DNA from 3 places in the Streptomyces sp. NPDC020379 genome. Region 3 is predicted to be linked to each of the others. Evidence: riboswitches for the same ligand, from Rfam matches in the RefSeq annotation. Region 3 holds a riboswitch; each other region holds the start of a gene.
The links. A riboswitch is a leader RNA that binds a small molecule or an ion and turns the genes downstream of it on or off. The one in region 3 is predicted to bind cyclic di-AMP.

Region 1: it holds a riboswitch for cyclic di-AMP, as region 3 does, so the genes downstream of both, ACH427_RS16585 (transglycosylase family protein) here and ACH427_RS23590 (C40 family peptidase) in region 3, are expected to answer to the same signal.
Region 2: it holds a riboswitch for cyclic di-AMP, as region 3 does, so the genes downstream of both, ACH427_RS27050 (M23 family metallopeptidase) here and ACH427_RS23590 (C40 family peptidase) in region 3, are expected to answer to the same signal.

What each region holds. Positions count from the first base shown of each region.
Region 1 covers NZ_JBIRVR010000011.1:91,623-96,777, forward strand. Annotated here, with positions in the region: gene ACH427_RS16580 (transglycosylase family protein) at 151-1,182, shown strand; cyclic di-AMP (ydaO/yuaA leader) riboswitch at 1,476-1,624, shown strand; gene ACH427_RS16585 (transglycosylase family protein) at 1,628-2,371, shown strand; gene eno (phosphopyruvate hydratase) at 2,830-4,110, shown strand; gene ACH427_RS16595 (septum formation initiator family protein) at 4,239-4,712, shown strand; gene ACH427_RS16600 (DUF501 domain-containing protein) at 4,772-5,155, shown strand, end outside.
Region 2 covers NZ_JBIRVR010000025.1:26,677-31,831, forward strand. Annotated here, with positions in the region: gene ACH427_RS27035 (GNAT family N-acetyltransferase) at 1-468, opposite strand, end outside; gene ACH427_RS27040 (HPr family phosphocarrier protein) at 611-892, shown strand; gene ACH427_RS27045 (GntR family transcriptional regulator) at 1,070-1,735, opposite strand; gene ACH427_RS27050 (M23 family metallopeptidase) at 2,015-2,818, opposite strand; cyclic di-AMP (ydaO/yuaA leader) riboswitch at 2,832-2,987, opposite strand; gene ACH427_RS27055 (M16 family metallopeptidase) at 3,248-4,615, opposite strand; gene ACH427_RS27060 (M16 family metallopeptidase) at 4,651-5,155, opposite strand, start outside.
Region 3 covers NZ_JBIRVR010000019.1:63,344-68,498, forward strand. Annotated here, with positions in the region: gene ACH427_RS23575 (AfsR/SARP family transcriptional regulator) at 1-392, opposite strand, end outside; gene ACH427_RS23580 (hypothetical protein) at 570-749, shown strand; gene ACH427_RS23585 (S1 family peptidase) at 1,203-2,276, shown strand; gene ACH427_RS23590 (C40 family peptidase) at 2,367-2,840, opposite strand; cyclic di-AMP (ydaO/yuaA leader) riboswitch at 2,844-3,021, opposite strand; gene ACH427_RS23595 (glutamate--cysteine ligase) at 3,352-4,434, shown strand; gene ACH427_RS23600 (hypothetical protein) at 4,468-5,155, opposite strand, start outside.

The DNA.
Region 1 (5,155 bases), on a different contig from region 3:
GCGTGACCACCGCGTGACCCGCGCTACACCGGCTTGTGACTGAAGGGGCCGGTGGCTATGTTCGACCACCATATTCGCCGTCACACGAGAGGCCATCACATGCGCTCCGGGAACGGTCGACATCGTCGCCCCCGTCAGGTACCCGCCGTCGTGGTCGCAGCGGGGGTGACGGGGTCGGCCCTCGCCATGCCGCTGCTCGCGGCCACCGGCGCCGGCGCCGCCGACGCCCCCACGTGGGACCGCGTCGCCCAGTGCGAGAGCGGCGGGACGTGGAGCACCAACTCCGGCAACGGCTCCTACGGCGGGCTGCAGATGACCCAGGAGCTGTGGGAGCGGTACGGCGGCCGCGCGTACGCCCCGCGCCCCGACCTCGCCAGCCGTCAGCAGCAGATCGCCGTCGCCGAGGAGGTCCTGAACGCCGGTGCGAGCACCTGGCAGGCGTGCGGCTCCGCCGCGGGCCTCACCAAGGACGGCAAGGCCCCGGAAGTGACGCCCGGCAGCACCAAGGCGCCGACGCGCGACGCACCCGCGCCTGGTGCACCGGAGCGCACTCCCTCCGCACCCGCGACGGGCGGCTCCGCGCCGTCGGACTCCACCGCTTCCCCGGCTGCCCCGGCCTCACCGTCCGCAAACCCGGACGCGACGCCGGACGCGAAGCCTTCCTCCGGGACCCCTTCGCCCTCCACGAGCGACAAGCCCGAGAGCGGCAAGCACCGCAAGGACCCGGGCAGCCCGACGACCGGCCCGACGACCGGGCCCACGGGCGACCCCACCCAAATCCCCACGTCGGGCGCGCCGTCCACGCGGAAGCCGGCCGACCCGTCCACCGGCACGCCGGGATCCGCGGACTCCGCGTCCCCGCACGCGCCGTCCACCGGCGGCCCGGCGGAAGGCTCCGGTCCGGACTCCGGTCCCGCTTCCGGTCCGGGCTCGGGCAAGCACCGTGCCGAGCCGCCGCGTTCGGACGACGAGGGCCGCGCCTCGCGCGGCGGCGAAGACGCCCGTACGGACAGGCCCGCCGCCGGGGATTACACGGTGCGGCCGGGTGACAACCTGTCAGTCATCGCGGAGGCCCACTCCGTTAACGGTGGGTGGCAATCGCTGTACCAGCGGAACGAGAAAGTTGTCGGTTCCGATCCCGATTTGATACTTCCTGGTCAGCGGCTTGAGGTCGGCAAATAGACCGACAGTTCGGGGGGAATGTCCGTTCCAGTCGAAAGTGAGACATGGGTCTCGTTGAACTTCCGCGGAACGGCCCCCTCCAAAACTTGGCACACCCGCTCCCACCTGCGGAAATGCCAGGTTTCTATGGGTAACAAGAGGCAACTGTGGCTGGAAAGAGGGGTTTGAACCCGTCGGCCCGGAGTGCTTACCGTCATGACCGCTCGCCAAAGCGAGCACCACGGTCGCCACGCCGAATCCTGCCGGCGACCGGCGGAGTCGTCGCGCAAGCGCCGTAGGCAGGAGCGGGGGAACCAAGGTAGGCGCCGGAACGAATCCACCGGTCGGTGACCGGAGGATCCGGGACGGCTTGGGGTGAAGCCGAGTGTGCTCGCACACGAGGCCGGGCGAACTCACAGCCCGAACCCGACAGCTCACCTCGTAGGCGTCGGTGAGGAAACGACTCATGTCCAAGGGCAAGCACCGTCGTCCGTCCAAGGCCGTCCGCATCGTCACGCTCGCCGGTGTCACCGGCGCCGCGGTCGCGGCCCCGCTGATGATCGCGACCTCCGCGAACGCCGCCTCCGTCTCCACCTGGGACAAGGTCGCCCAGTGCGAGTCCGGCGGTAACTGGTCCATCAACACCGGCAACGGTTACTACGGCGGCCTGCAGTTCTCGCAGTCCTCCTGGAACGCCGCCGGCGGCCAGAGCTACGCCGACCGAGCCGACCACGCCAGCAAGTCCCAGCAGATCGCCGTCGCCGAGAAGCTCCTCGCCATGCAGGGCCCGGGCGCCTGGGGCTGCGCCGTGTCCGGCATGACCCCCGGTGGCTCGGGTGCCGGCGCGGACACCTCCGGCTCGGAGAAGGCCGACCGCGGCACCTCCACGAAGTCGCACGCCGACCGCAGCGAGCGCCAGGCCGCGCCGAAGAAGACCACCCCGAAGCACGCCGCTCCGCAGGCGCAGAGCTCCGACGAGGACGAGTCCGAGGCCGCCCCGGCCCCGAAGCAGACCGCGCCGAAGCACGCCGCCCCGAAGCCCGTGCAGAAGGGTGACGGCGAGTACCAGGTCAAGGAAGGCGACACCCTCGGCAAGATCGCCGACGCCAACAAGGTCAAGGGCGGCTGGGAGAAGCTCTACGACCTGAACAAGGACGTCGTCGCCAACGCCGATCTGATCTTCCCGGGCCAGCAGCTGCACCTCAGCTGATCCGGTGGGTGCGGCGGTTCTCACCGCCGCACCCGATCGCTCACAGCGACACCGCCCCGCTCCGCCGCGAACCCCGAGCCGCGCTGGAGCGGGGCTTCGCCGTTCGCTCCCGGAACTGGGGGCAAGCCCCCAGACCCCCCTGCAACACGGCTTCGCCGCGTTGTCCTCAAGCGCCGGACGGGCTGAATGGCGCACTCAGATCAGCCAAAACCAGCCCGTCCGGCGCTTGAGGACGCGGCCGCAGGCCGCTCCCGCCGCAGGCGGCAACGGACCGCACCCAGAAGACCAGAAGCGAGCCGCAGGCTTCACCGTTCAGCGAAACATTGCCGCCATTCGCCCCGTGATCATCGCGTTTGTGCCATTTTTCGGTCCATGAGGCGTCCCGACGGCAGAGCGACCCCCCGCCGCCCGTTAGGCTCGTGCTCGCAGAACTCCAGACACACACGAAGGAGACCCTCGTGCCGTCCATCGACGTCGTCGTAGCTCGCGAGATCCTCGACTCGCGAGGCAACCCCACGGTCGAGGTCGAGGTCGGCCTCGACGACGGCTCCACGGGCCGTGCCGCCGTGCCGTCCGGTGCCTCGACCGGTGCCTTCGAGGCCATCGAGCTCCGTGACGGTGACAAGAACCGTTACCTCGGCAAGGGCGTCGAGAAGGCCGTGCTGGCCGTCATCGAGCAGATCGGCCCGGAGCTCGTCGGCTACGACGCCACCGAGCAGCGCCTGATCGACCAGGCGATGTTCGACCTGGACGCCACCGACAACAAGGGCTCGCTCGGCGCCAACGCCATCCTCGGCGTCTCCCTCGCCGTCGCGCACGCCGCGTCCGAGGCATCCGACCTGCCGCTCTTCCGCTACCTGGGCGGCCCGAACGCGCACCTGCTGCCCGTTCCGATGATGAACATCCTCAACGGTGGGTCGCACGCCGACTCCAACGTGGACATCCAGGAGTTCATGATCGCCCCGATCGGCGCGGAGTCCTTCTCCGAGGCCCTGCGCTGGGGCGCCGAGGTCTACCACACCCTCAAGGCCGTGCTGAAGGCCAAGGGCCTGTCCACCGGCCTCGGCGACGAGGGCGGCTTCGCCCCGAACCTGGGCTCCAACCGCGAGGCCCTCGACCTCATCCTCGAGGCCGTCAAGCAGGCCGGCTACACCCCCGGCCAGGACATCGCGCTCGCGCTGGACGTCGCCGCCTCCGAGTTCTACAAGGACGGCTCGTACCACTTCGAGGGCAAGTCCCGCTCGGCCTCCGAGATGACGGACTACTACGCCGAGCTCGTCGCCGCGTACCCGCTGGTCTCCATCGAGGACCCGCTGTTCGAGGACGACTGGGACGGCTGGAAGACCCTCACCGAGCGCCTCGGCGACAAGGTGCAGATCGTCGGCGACGACCTGTTCGTCACCAACCCCGAGCGCCTCGGCCGCGGCATCGAGGAGGGCGCCGCCAACGCCCTGCTGGTCAAGGTCAACCAGATCGGTTCGCTGACCGAGACCCTCGACGCCGTCGAGCTGGCCCAGCGCAACGGCTTCAAGTGCATGATGTCGCACCGCTCCGGTGAGACCGAGGACGTCACCATCGCCGACCTCGCCGTCGCCACCAACTGCGGTCAGATCAAGACCGGCGCCCCGGCCCGCTCCGAGCGCGTCGCGAAGTACAACCAGCTGCTGCGCATCGAGGAGATCCTCGACGACGCCGCGGTCTACGCCGGCCGCAGCGCCTTCCCGCGCTTCAAGGGCTGACACCCGCCGGGGGACGGAAACCCCCGTGCGATATCCACAGCCTCACCACGTCCCCGGCCACGGTCCCGTACCGTGGCCGGGGACGTACGTTCGCAGGCGAGGCTGTCGAGGGACCACGGGGAGGCGAAGTGGCGGGTGACCGGTTCTCGACCGCGGCCAGACTCAAGGCGCTGGTGCGGGGCCCGCGGGCCCGGGTCTACCGCGCGCGGACCCGCCGCCGGGGCAGGCTCACCGGGCGCGCGGCGCTGCTCGCGCTCGTCGTCTGCTCCCTGGTCGTCGCCCTCGCCTATCCCATGCGCCAATGGGTCACCCAGCGCTCGGACATCGCCGGTCAGCGGCAGCGCACCGAGCAGGCCCGCAAGCAGGTGCAGCGGCTGCTGGACGAGAAGGCCCGCCTGGAGGACCCGGCGTATGTCGAGCAGCAGGCCCGCGAGCACCTGCACTACCTCCGCCCCGGCGAGACCGGCTACAGCGTGGTCGACGGCAGCGGCACCGCCCGCCGCCCCAAGGACCAAGGCGCCGCCGACCGCCCCTGGTACAGCAATCTCTGGGACGGCGTGGACCAGGCCGACGCCTCGGACGCCCCGGGCGCCGGCCGCTGACCGCACCCCCGCACCGAGCTTCACCGAGACCTCCACCGAGACCGAGTACGAGCGAGCACATGGACACCCCTCCTCCGAAGACCGAGCCCACCGAGCCCACCGACGCGGATATCGCGGCGTTCAAGGAGCAGCTGGGCCGCCCGCCGCGCGGGCTGCGCGCCATCGCCCACCGCTGCCCGTGCGGCAACCCCGATGTCGTCGAGACCCAGCCGCGGCTGGAGGACGGCACGCCCTTCCCGACGCTCTTCTATCTGACCTGCCCGCGCGCGGCCTCGGCGATCGGCACGCTGGAGGCGGACGGCGTCATGAAGGAGATGACGGAGCGTCTGAAGACCGACCCGGAGCTCGCTGCGGCGTACGAGAAGGCGCACGAGGACTACATCACGCGCCGTGACGCGATCGAGGTCCTGGAGGGCTTCCCCAGCGCGGGCGGCATGCCGGAC
Region 2 (5,155 bases), on a different contig from region 3:
CTTGGTGTTGGCGGGCAGCACCTCGGCGGCGAAGCGGCGGATGGAGCGCTCGCGGGCGACGGCGGCGAGGTGCTCCAGCAGGGCGGAGGCCACGCCGCGGCCCTGGTGGGCGTCCTGGACGAGGAAGGCGACCTCCGCCTCGTCGGCCGGGCCGGAGGACGGCAGGCCCCGGGGGCCGATGCGGTCGTAGCGGACGGTGGCGATGAACTCACCGCCGACGGTGGCGGCGAGGCCCACCCGGTCGACGTAGTCGTGATGGGTGAAGCGGTGCACGTCACGGTCGGAGAGGCGGGGGTAGGGGGCGAAGAAGCGGTAGTACTTCGACTCGTCCGAGACCTGCTCGTAGAAGCTGACCAGGCGCTGCGCGTCGTCCGGGGTGATCGGGCGGATCTGTGCGGTGCCGCCGTCGCGCAGCACCACATCGGCTTCCCAGTGGGTCGGGTAGGCATGCTCGGACGGCGTCTGCATGGGGCCAGCGTAAGGCCGCCCACCGACAGCGGGCCCGGCTCGCGCGGGCGGGCGGGACCGGGGAGGGTGGGGGCAGCCGGAGCACTGCGGACCCCGTGAGACACTGGTCTAGACAACCAATGACGACTTGAAGGGCAACACCATGGCTGAGCGCCGCGTCAACGTCGGCTGGGCCGAGGGCCTGCACGCCCGTCCCGCGTCGATCTTCGTCCGTGCGGCGACGGCCGCGGGCGTTCCGATGACGATCGCCAAGGCCGACGGCAACGCCGTCAACGCCGCGTCGATGCTGGCCGTGCTGGGCCTGGGCGCCCAGGGCGGCGAGGAGATCGTGCTGGCCTCGGACGCCGAGGGTGCCGAGGCGGCTCTCGACCGCCTGGCGAAGCTGGTCGCCGAGGGGCTCGAGGAGCTCCCGGAGACCGTCTGATTCACGGGAATCGCGCGCGGCGGGGCCGCGGCGGCCGATTGAGGCCGCCGCGGCCCCGCTGTCGTTTTCCCGGCCCTCCGCTTTCCCCGTCGCCTCGCGGCCGGGTTTCGCGCCGTGCGCGCCGCTCGAATTCCGCCGGCCACACGGTGGCAACGCTCCACGGATAACCGCCCGTTGTCAGGAGGGGGCGGCCGCGGTGCGCACCGATTGTTTCGGATTCCGCGCCCGGACCGGGCGGACGGGCCTGCGCAGCCGGTATTCACCCGGCACGCGGTCGGCGCGTGTCGCGGCGAGCGCCCGCGCACGGTCCGCGTCGCCCCGGGCGATCGCGTCGACGAGGGCACCGTGCGCCTCCCACGTGCGCACCGGCCGCAGGGGCGGCTCCGCCACGTACACCCAGGCGATCTTGAGCCGCAGCTGGGTGAGCAGCGCGGCGAGGCTGGGGCTGCCGGTGGCCTGGGCGAGCGTCTCGTCGAACCAGTCGTCCAGGGGCCGCAGTTCGCCGGTCCGGCCGGCCCGGGCGCGCTCCAGACCGAGTCTGACCAGCCCGCGGAGCACCTTGAGGTGGGCCTCGGTGCGGCGCTGCGCGGCGCGCGCGGCGCCCAGGGGTTCCAGCAGGGCCCGGACGTCGAGCAGGTCGGCGGCCTCGTGCTCGGTGGGTTCGGCGACGCAGGCGCCCGCGTGGCGGCGGGTGGTCACGAAGCCTTCGGAGGCGAGGGTGCGCAGGGCTTCGCGCACGGGTACGCGGGAGACGCCGTAGCGGCGGGCGAGCAGTTCCTCGATGAGCCTGCTGCCGGGCGGGAAGAAGCCGGAGACGATGTCGTCACGGATCGCGGTGCACACGGCCTGCGTGGGAATTCCGCGGCTGTCCGGCACCGGGTTGTCATAGCCGTTCACGTACGGCCCCGCATGGGTGAACCTCCGCATTGACCCCCGCGAAACGCGGCCGATTGACGCCTGTCGGGCGACTCTATTGCAGGCGCCGGGAATTTCCGATGGCGCCGGTGAAGTCATCGGTATGTTTTGGCCAACACGAAGGCCCCGGTCGGTGACCGGGGCCTGGTGACGGGGAACGCCGCGATACTCGGCGATACGGCGGTGAAAGCCGGGGGGCGTGGTGCGTCAGACGTTGACGCCGTGCGAGCGCAGGTACTCGACCGGGTCGATGTCGGAGCCGTACGCGGGGCCGGTACGGGCCTCGAAGTGCAGGTGCGGGCCGGTGACGTTGCCGGTGGCGCCGGAGAGGCCGATCTGCTGGCCCGGGGTGACCGTCTGGCCGACGCTGACGTCGATGGACGACAGGTGACCGTACTGCGTGTAGGTGCCGTCGCTGTGCTGGATGACGACGTTGTTGCCGTACGCGCCGCCCCAGCCCGCCTCGACGATGGTGCCCGCGCCCACGGCGTGCACCGAGGTGCCCGACTCGGCGTGGAAGTCGATGCCGGTGTGGCTGCCGGAGGACCACAGGCCGCTGGACGCCTTGTAGGCGGTGGAGACGTAGGAGCCGTCGATCGGCGCGACGTAGGCGTTGAGGCGCTTGCGCTCCTGCTCGCGGGCGGCGCGCTCCTGCTCCTTGCGCTCGGCGTCCAGCTTGCGCTGGGCCTCGTCGGCCTTCTGCTTGACCTCGGCGGCCTGCTTCTTGGCGGCGGCCTCGGCCTGCAGGCGGGCGGCGGTCTCGTCCGCGGAGCTGCGCTGGATCTCGGCCTGCTCGCCGACGCGGTCGGCCGTGTCGTCGCCGATGACGATGGCCTGGGTGAGGCCGGTGTCCTCGACGCGCGGGGCGTCGTCGGTGGCGGCGAGTGCCGGAGCGGCGAATCCCGCCATGACACCGGTGGCCGCGAGGGTGGCTATGCCCGCCGCGTTCGCCCCGGCGCGGACGGCGCGGCTCGGACGGCGGTGCTTACCGGTGGGACGAGTGAACGCCATGGGTACGGCTGATCCTTTCCTTCCTTCTCGCCTACCGGGTTAGCTGACGGGTTCGGAGCAGGAAGGTCTCCTACGGATCCCTCCGGAGAGGGGCCCGATTCACCCCAGGGACATGTGGGTCCCCGGCTCCCCTGGCTCGCGCCGTACGGGGACTCGGCGATGACTGTCCGGGGCCGCGGATGCGACTCACATCTGACGGGCAGCCGCCCTGACGCTAGACGCCGCCACTTTCGAACGGCAAACAGAAGCCCTAATTTGTGGCGTACGCCACAGCGGAGATGTGCAACCACTCCACTAAATCGGACATAAAGGAGGCGCGCGGGACCCGTGGGCCCCGCGCGCCTCCCGGGTGGCTGATGTCATCCGGCGTCAGACATCGGCCGCCGGACGCGACTCGGGGGTGAGCCGGATGTGAGCGGCCGTCAGGTGTCAGCCGCTGACGACGGTGACCTCGCCGATCCCGAGCGCCCTGACGGGCTCCTCGATCTCCGCGGCGTCACCGACGAGGACGGTCACGAGCCGGTCGACCGGGAAGGCGTTGACGACGGCGGCCGTCGCCTCCACGGTGCCGGTCCGCGCGAGGCGCTCGTACAGCCGCGCCTGGAAGTCGTCCGGCAGATACTGCTCGACCTGGTCGGCGAGGGTGCCCGCGACGGCCGCGGCGGTCTCGTACTTCAGCGGCGCGACACCGACCAGGTTCTGCACGGCGGTGTCCCGCTCGGCGTCCGTCAGGCCCTCGGCGGCGAGGGTGCGCAGCACCGTCCACAGGTCGTCCAGGGCGGGGCCGGTGGAGGCCGTGTCGACCGAGCCGCTGATGGCGAGCATGGCCGCGCCCGTGCCCTCCGGGGAGGAGCGCAGCACCTGGCCGAAGGACCGCACGCCGTAGGTGTAGCCCTTCTCCTCGCGCAGGACGCGGTCCAGGCGCGAGGTGAGGGTGCCGCCGAGGCAGTACGTGCCGAGCACCTGGGCGGGCCAGACGCGGTCGTGCCGGTCGGCGCCGATCCGGCCGATCAGCAGCTGGGTCTGGACGGCGCCGGGGCGGTCCACGATGACCACGCGGCCGGTGTCGTCCGCGGTGATCGGCGGCACCGGCCGGGGCTCCGCCACGGAGCCTGTCCAGGCGCCCAGGGAGTCGCCGAGCGCCTCGTCGAGATCGATGCCGGTGAAGTCGCCGACGACCACGGCGGTCGTGGTGGCGGGCCGGACGTGCGCCTCGTAGAAGGCGCGCACGGCGGCGGCGTCGATGCGCGCGACGGTCTCCTCGGTGCCCTGGCGGGGGCGCGACATGCGCGCCTCGGCCGGGAAGAGGTGCTTCGAGAGCGCCATGGCGGCACGGCGGGCGGGGTTGGCCAGCTCGTGCGGGATCTCGTCCAGGCGGTTGCCGACGAGCCGCTCGATCTCGCTGTCGGGGAACGCGGGGGCGCGCAGGGCGTCCGCGAGCAGGGCGAGGGCCTTGGCGAGCCGGGAAGCGGGCACCTCCAGGGAGACCCGGACGCCGGGGTGGTCGGCGTGCGCGTCGAGGGTGGCGCCACAGCGCTCCAGCTCGGCGGTGAACTCCTCGGCCGTGTGCTTGTCGGTGCCCTCCGACAGGGCGCGGGCCATGATGGTGGCGACCCCGTCGAGGCCCTCCGGCTCGGCGTCCAGCGGCGCCAGGAGGTTGATCTCGACGGCCACGATCTGCTGGCCGGGGCGGTGGCAGCGCAGCACGGTCAGGCCGTTGGGCAGGGTGCCGCGCTCGGGGGCCGGGAAGGCCCAGGGGGTCGCCTCGCCGGCCCGCGGCCGCGGGTGGAAGGTCATCGAAGGTCCTGCGGTGCCGGTGGCCACGGCGTCGCTCACTGGGCCGTCTCCTCGTCGTTCAGGTCGTGCTCGGCGTGCTCTTCGGCGGGGGCGGTGGGCTCGTAGACCAGCACCGCGCGGTTGTCGGGGTGCAGCCTGGCCTTGGCGGCCCGCTGCACCTCCTCCGGGGTGATGTCGAGGGCGCGCTCCACGGCGGTGAGGGCGAGCTGGGGGTCGCCGAACAGCACGGCGAAACGGCACAGTTCGTCGGCGCGGCCGCTGACCGTGGCGAGCCGGTCCAGCCACTCGCGCTCCAGCTGCGCCTGGGCGCGCTCCATCTCCTCCGGGGTGGGCCCCTCGGCGGCGAAGCGGGCGAGCTCGTCGTCGACGGCGGCCTCGATGTCGCTCACCTCGACGCCGCCGGACGCCTTGACGTCCAGCCAGCCGAGCGAGGGCGCGCCGGCCAGCCGCAGCATCCCGAAGCCGACGGCCACCGCGCTGCGGTCGCGGCGGACCAGGCGGTTGTAGAGCCGGGAGGACTCGCCGCTGCCGAGGACGGTC
Region 3 (5,155 bases):
GCGTCGCGGGCCTCGGCCGCCTCGGCGAGACGGCGCTGGAAGACGACGGCGTCGACCTGCTCGGGGGGTATGTGCAGGGCGTAGCCGCCCGCGGAGGAGACGAGGACCGTGGCCGGGGTCCTGGCCACCCGGCCGGGTTCGAGGAGGTTGCGCAGGCGGGAGGCGTAGGTCCGGATGGTGCCGAGGGCCTGAGGCGGTGCCAGCTCGCCCCACAGGGCGTCGATCAGTTCGTCGCTGGAGACCGTGCGGCCGCCGCGCAGCAGGAGGACGGCGAGCATGGCGCGCTGCTGCCGGGCACCGAGCTCGACCTGGTGCCCGTCGAGCTGTGCGTGCACGGGGCCGAGCAGCTGGAAGGAGAGCCGTGCTCCCGTTGTCGCTCCGCTGGCGCCCATGTCTCCCCCGACCTCGCCGCGCACACTCCGCCCGGCGACAAGGGGGACAGTATCTCAAGGGTTCGCGCGGCAAGCGGTACCCGTGACGTTACGGGTGCGGGACCGTTGATCGCCTGTTGATCGCGGTGGCACATACTTCGGCGAAAGACCGTTCGACCCGCACGACAGGAGTTCCGCATGACCACCGACGCCCTGAAGCCCACCGAGGCCGCGCAGCCCGCAGAGCAGAACACGCCCAGCGAGCAGGCCATCCTCGCCGGGCTGGGCGCGCCCGTCGAGCACGCGGAGGGCACCCCCATCCCGGGGACCGAGCCCAGCGGTCCGATCCGCCCGACGCACACGACGGGCGCGCAGTAGGCCCGAGCGGGCCGCAGGTGCGGGCCTCGACCGCGTTCGCGGTCGAGGCCCGTCGTCGTCCGGGCGCTCCGGGCACCGTTGAATCCGGGCACCGTTAAAGGTGCGCAAAAAAACCTTCGCCTCACCCCCGAAGGAACGATTACCGGACAGCCGCGCCCCTTCCTGTCCGCTCACCGCCCCTCGCTCATCCGCGCCCGTCACGGGCGTTCACAAGAACGGCTCGCGGTACGCATGTGACGCAAGGGACTTGCCGACACCTCGCCCGTACGACCGAATGTCGCTCTTGAACGTTCACAGGGGCGATCCGATACTCCAGAGAATTGACATGGACGCGACTAGCATCTCCCGGTCGGCTCCGGGTGACGCATCGGCCGTCACGCCCCTGTCAGCCCGTCACATGCACCCTCCGTGCCCGGACATCGGTCCCGTCGGGCACCCCCCACTGGAGGTCTCGTGAAACGTCCTCGCATATCCGCACGCCGTTCCGCCATGGCCGGTACGGCCGCCGCCGTCCTCGCGACCGCCGCGCTCGCCCTGCCCGCCGCCCACGCCATGTCCGCACCGGCGCCCGGCACCGTCTCCGCCGAGCAGGCCACGGGCCTCGCCCAGCGGATCGCGGCCGAGCTCCCGGCGGACACCGCGGGCTCGTACTACGACGCCACCACCCACCGGCTCGTCGTCGATGTGCTCGACGCGGCGACCGCGGCGAAGGTGCGGGCCGCGGGCGCCGAGGCCCGGCAGGTCCGGCACTCGGCGGCCGAGCTCGCCTCGGCCAGAGGCACCCTCAAGGCCCAGGCGTCCATCCCGGGCACCGCCTGGTCGGTCGACCCCAGGACCAACAAGGTCGTCGTCACCGCCGACAGCACGGTGCGCGGGGAGCGGCTGAGCAAGCTCGACAAGGTCGTCGCGAGCCTGGGCGACAAGGCCACGCTCAGAAGGACGGCGGGCACCTTCCGGCCGCTCATCGCCGGCGGCGACGCCATCTGGGGCAGCGGCGTGCGCTGTTCGCTCGGCTTCAACGTCAGCAAGGACGGGCAGCCGTACTTCCTGACGGCGGGGCACTGCGGCAACGCCTCGGCCGAGTGGTCCGACTCACAGGGCGGCGCCCAGGCCGGCACCACGGAGAGCTCGACCTTCCCCGGCCACGACTACGCCCTGGTGCGCTACACCGGTTCCTCCGACCACACCAGCGCGGTCGACCTCTACAACGGCAGCCAGCAGAACATCAGCCGGGCCGGTGAGGCGACGGTCGGCGAGCAGGTGCAGCGCAGCGGCAGCACCAGCGGCCTGCACGACGGCCAGGTCACCGGCCTCAACGCGACCGTCAACTACCAGGAGGGCCAGGTCGACGGCCTGATCGACACCAGCGTGTGCGCCGAGCCGGGCGACAGCGGCGGCGCGCTCTTCGACAACGACACGGCACTGGGCCTCACCTCGGGCGGCAGCGGGGACTGCTCCTCCGGTGGCGAGACCTTCTTCCAGCCGGTACCCGCGGCCCTGCAGGCGCTCGGGGCGCAACTGCCCTGATCCCGCGCCACGCGGCCGCACCACCCGTACCGGCACACGGCCCCGCGCGCCTCACGGCGCGGGGGGCCGTCTTCTCGGCGGTCCGCCGGGTCAGTTGACGCGGCCGTACCAGACGCTGTTGCTCCAGATCTTCTCCAGCCGGACCGACGCGCCGGGCTTGGGCGAGTGCCAGATCTTGTTGTCACCGGCGTAGATGCCCACGTGGTAGACGTTGCTGCCGGAGTGGAAGAAGACCAGGTCGCCGGTCTGGCGGGAGCCGGCGGAGAGGTGCCGGGTCCTGTTGTACTGGTCCTGCGCGGTGCGCGGCAGGTTCTTGCCGACCTTCTTGAACGAGTAGAGCGTCAGGCCCGAGCAGTCGAAGCGGTTGGGGCCCGCGGCGCCGTACTGGTAGGGCGAGCCCTTCTTGGAGGCGGCGACCTTCAGCGCGGCCTGACCCGGTGTCGCCGCCTGGGCGTTCGCCGCCACTCCGGGCAGCAGCATCGAGGCGGTGACGGTGGCGGCGGTGAGGACGGTCGCGGCGCCGGCCTTGGACACACGCGTGGATATGCCGGGGAACGCAGACATGTCAAACCCTTCGTCATCCGCCTGCGAAAGATGACCTGTCGGGTTCGGGCTGTCGAAGTTGCCCGGCCACATCCGTGGCTTCACCCCAAGGACCACCGCCATCGTGGTCCGCCGTACCTGGGTCTCCCGCTCCTGCCGATCCAGTCGGTCTGCTCCGCACCCGGAACGGCGGCAGGACTCGGCGTCCGCCCGGGGTGCCCGTCTCGGTGACGGGATCTTGTGTTCGAGTGACGATCCTGCATCACGAAGTCCCGGAAACCGGAGCCGGAACGGCTTTCTGTGAACTTCTTCACTTCGCGGCGGTCAGGGAACCGGGGTGCTTTTCCGGCGCACGGAAATCACGCAACTCCTTTTCGTTCTTGGGAGTTGAGGTAATCCGGAGACTGAAATCCGGTCACCCGGCGCCGCCCCGCCGCCGGTACGCGCGCGAGGGCGGACGTCTTTGCGTCAGAAACACGCGACCGCGGGGAGCGCGCGGTTCGCCTCGACAGCGCGAGGGTAGCCCTACGGCATGCTCACCCTAGGGATCGAGGAGGAGTATCTTCTGCTCGACCCGGCCACCGCACTGCCCGTTCCGAAGGCGGAGCAGGTCTGCGCAGCGGTGGACCTGGAGCCGGTCGTGCACGAGCGGGAGATTCAGGCGGAGTTGTTGCAGGCCCAGGTGGAAGTGGCCACTCCGGTCTGCGCCGACCTCGCGGAGGCGAGCGGCCATCTGCTGCGGCTGCGCCACGCCGTGAGCTCCGCCGCCAAGCGGAACGGCTGCCGGATCGCGGCGTCCGGCACGTCACCCCGCGCGGGCCTGGTGCCCGTACCCGTCACCCGGCACCCGCGCTATCTGGCGATGCGCGGCCGGGCGGCCCAACTGGTCGACGAACAGCTGGTCAACGGGATGCACGTGCATGTCGCCATCCCCGACCGGGAGATGGGCGTCGCCGTACTCAACCGCGTCCGCCCCTGGCTGCCGGTGCTGGTGGCCATGGCGGCCAACTCACCGATGTGGCACGGTCACGACACCGGCTTCGCCAGCTGGCGCACCGTGGTCTACAGCCGCTGGCCCGTCAGCGGACCGCCCCCGCACTTCACCGACCTCGCCGACTACGAGGAGCGTATCCAGGCGCTCTTCGTCGCCGGGGCGATCACCGACCGGGGGCAGCTGTACTGGCAGGCCAGGCTGTCCGACCGCTATCCCACGATCGAGGTGCGCTGCCTGGACGTCCAGCTGCGCGTCGACGACGCCGTGATGCTCGCCGGGATCGTGCGCGGCATGGTGGCGACCGCCATCCGCGACGAGAAGAGCGGCCGCCGGTCGGCGCACTGCCCGCCGGAGCTGCTCAGCGCCGCGAACTGGCACGCCGCCCGGCACGGTCTGGAGGGCGTCCTCGTCGACCCCGAGGGGAAGCAGCGCGGTGCCGAGGACGTCGTCCACGCCCTGCTCGGGCACATCGGGCAGGCGCTGGAGGAGTCCGGCGACCTCCACCGGGTGAGCTCGCTGGTGCACCGGCTGCTGCGGCGGGGCACCCCGGCGGACCGGCAGCGCCAGGTGCTGGCGGCGGACGGCATCAAGGCCCTCACCGATCTCATCACCGAACCGTGACCGGCGGCCATGGGCCGGGCCGTGGCCGCCGCGTCAGTAGTGCGGGTCCCCCTCGATCCGCCCGCCCAGGGCCCGGGCCGTGGCCGGCAGGTGGCGGACGCGGGTGGCCAGGAGCAGGGCGGCGAGGCCCAGATACACATAGGCCATGAGCAGCCGGGCGGACTCGCCCGGCAGGGCGAACTGCACCGCGAAGAGGACGAAGAGACCGGCGGCCTGGAGGGGAACGAACCGCAGGCCGAGCAGGACCACCACGGCGAGGACGGTCTGGGCGGCGGTCAGGGCGACCTCGTCGACCTGACGGGTCACCAGGGGCAGGGCCGCTCCCCCGCCGCCCAGGGCGTGGGCCAGCGGCAGGCAGCCGACCAGCAGCGTCCACTGGTTGACCTTGCTGGACAGCAGCGCGCCGAGTCCGTCACTCGCCCGCAGCCGCCACGCGAAGACCACGGCGACGATGAGCTCCGGGGCCTCGGAGGCCAGCGGGGCGAGCCACTGGACCAGGACGAAGCGGTCGATGCCGAGCGAGGCGCCCGCCTCCACCAGGCCGTTGGCGAAGGGCTCCGCGCAGGCGAAGACCACGGCCGCGGCGGCGGCGAACAGCGACGCGGTGGTGGCGCGGCGTGCGGCCCGGGGCAGCGTGGCGAGCCGCGCGGGGACCCCGACGAGCTCCTCCATCTCCCCCGAGCCGCACTTGCCGATCCGGTAGAGGTAGTAGCCGTACCAG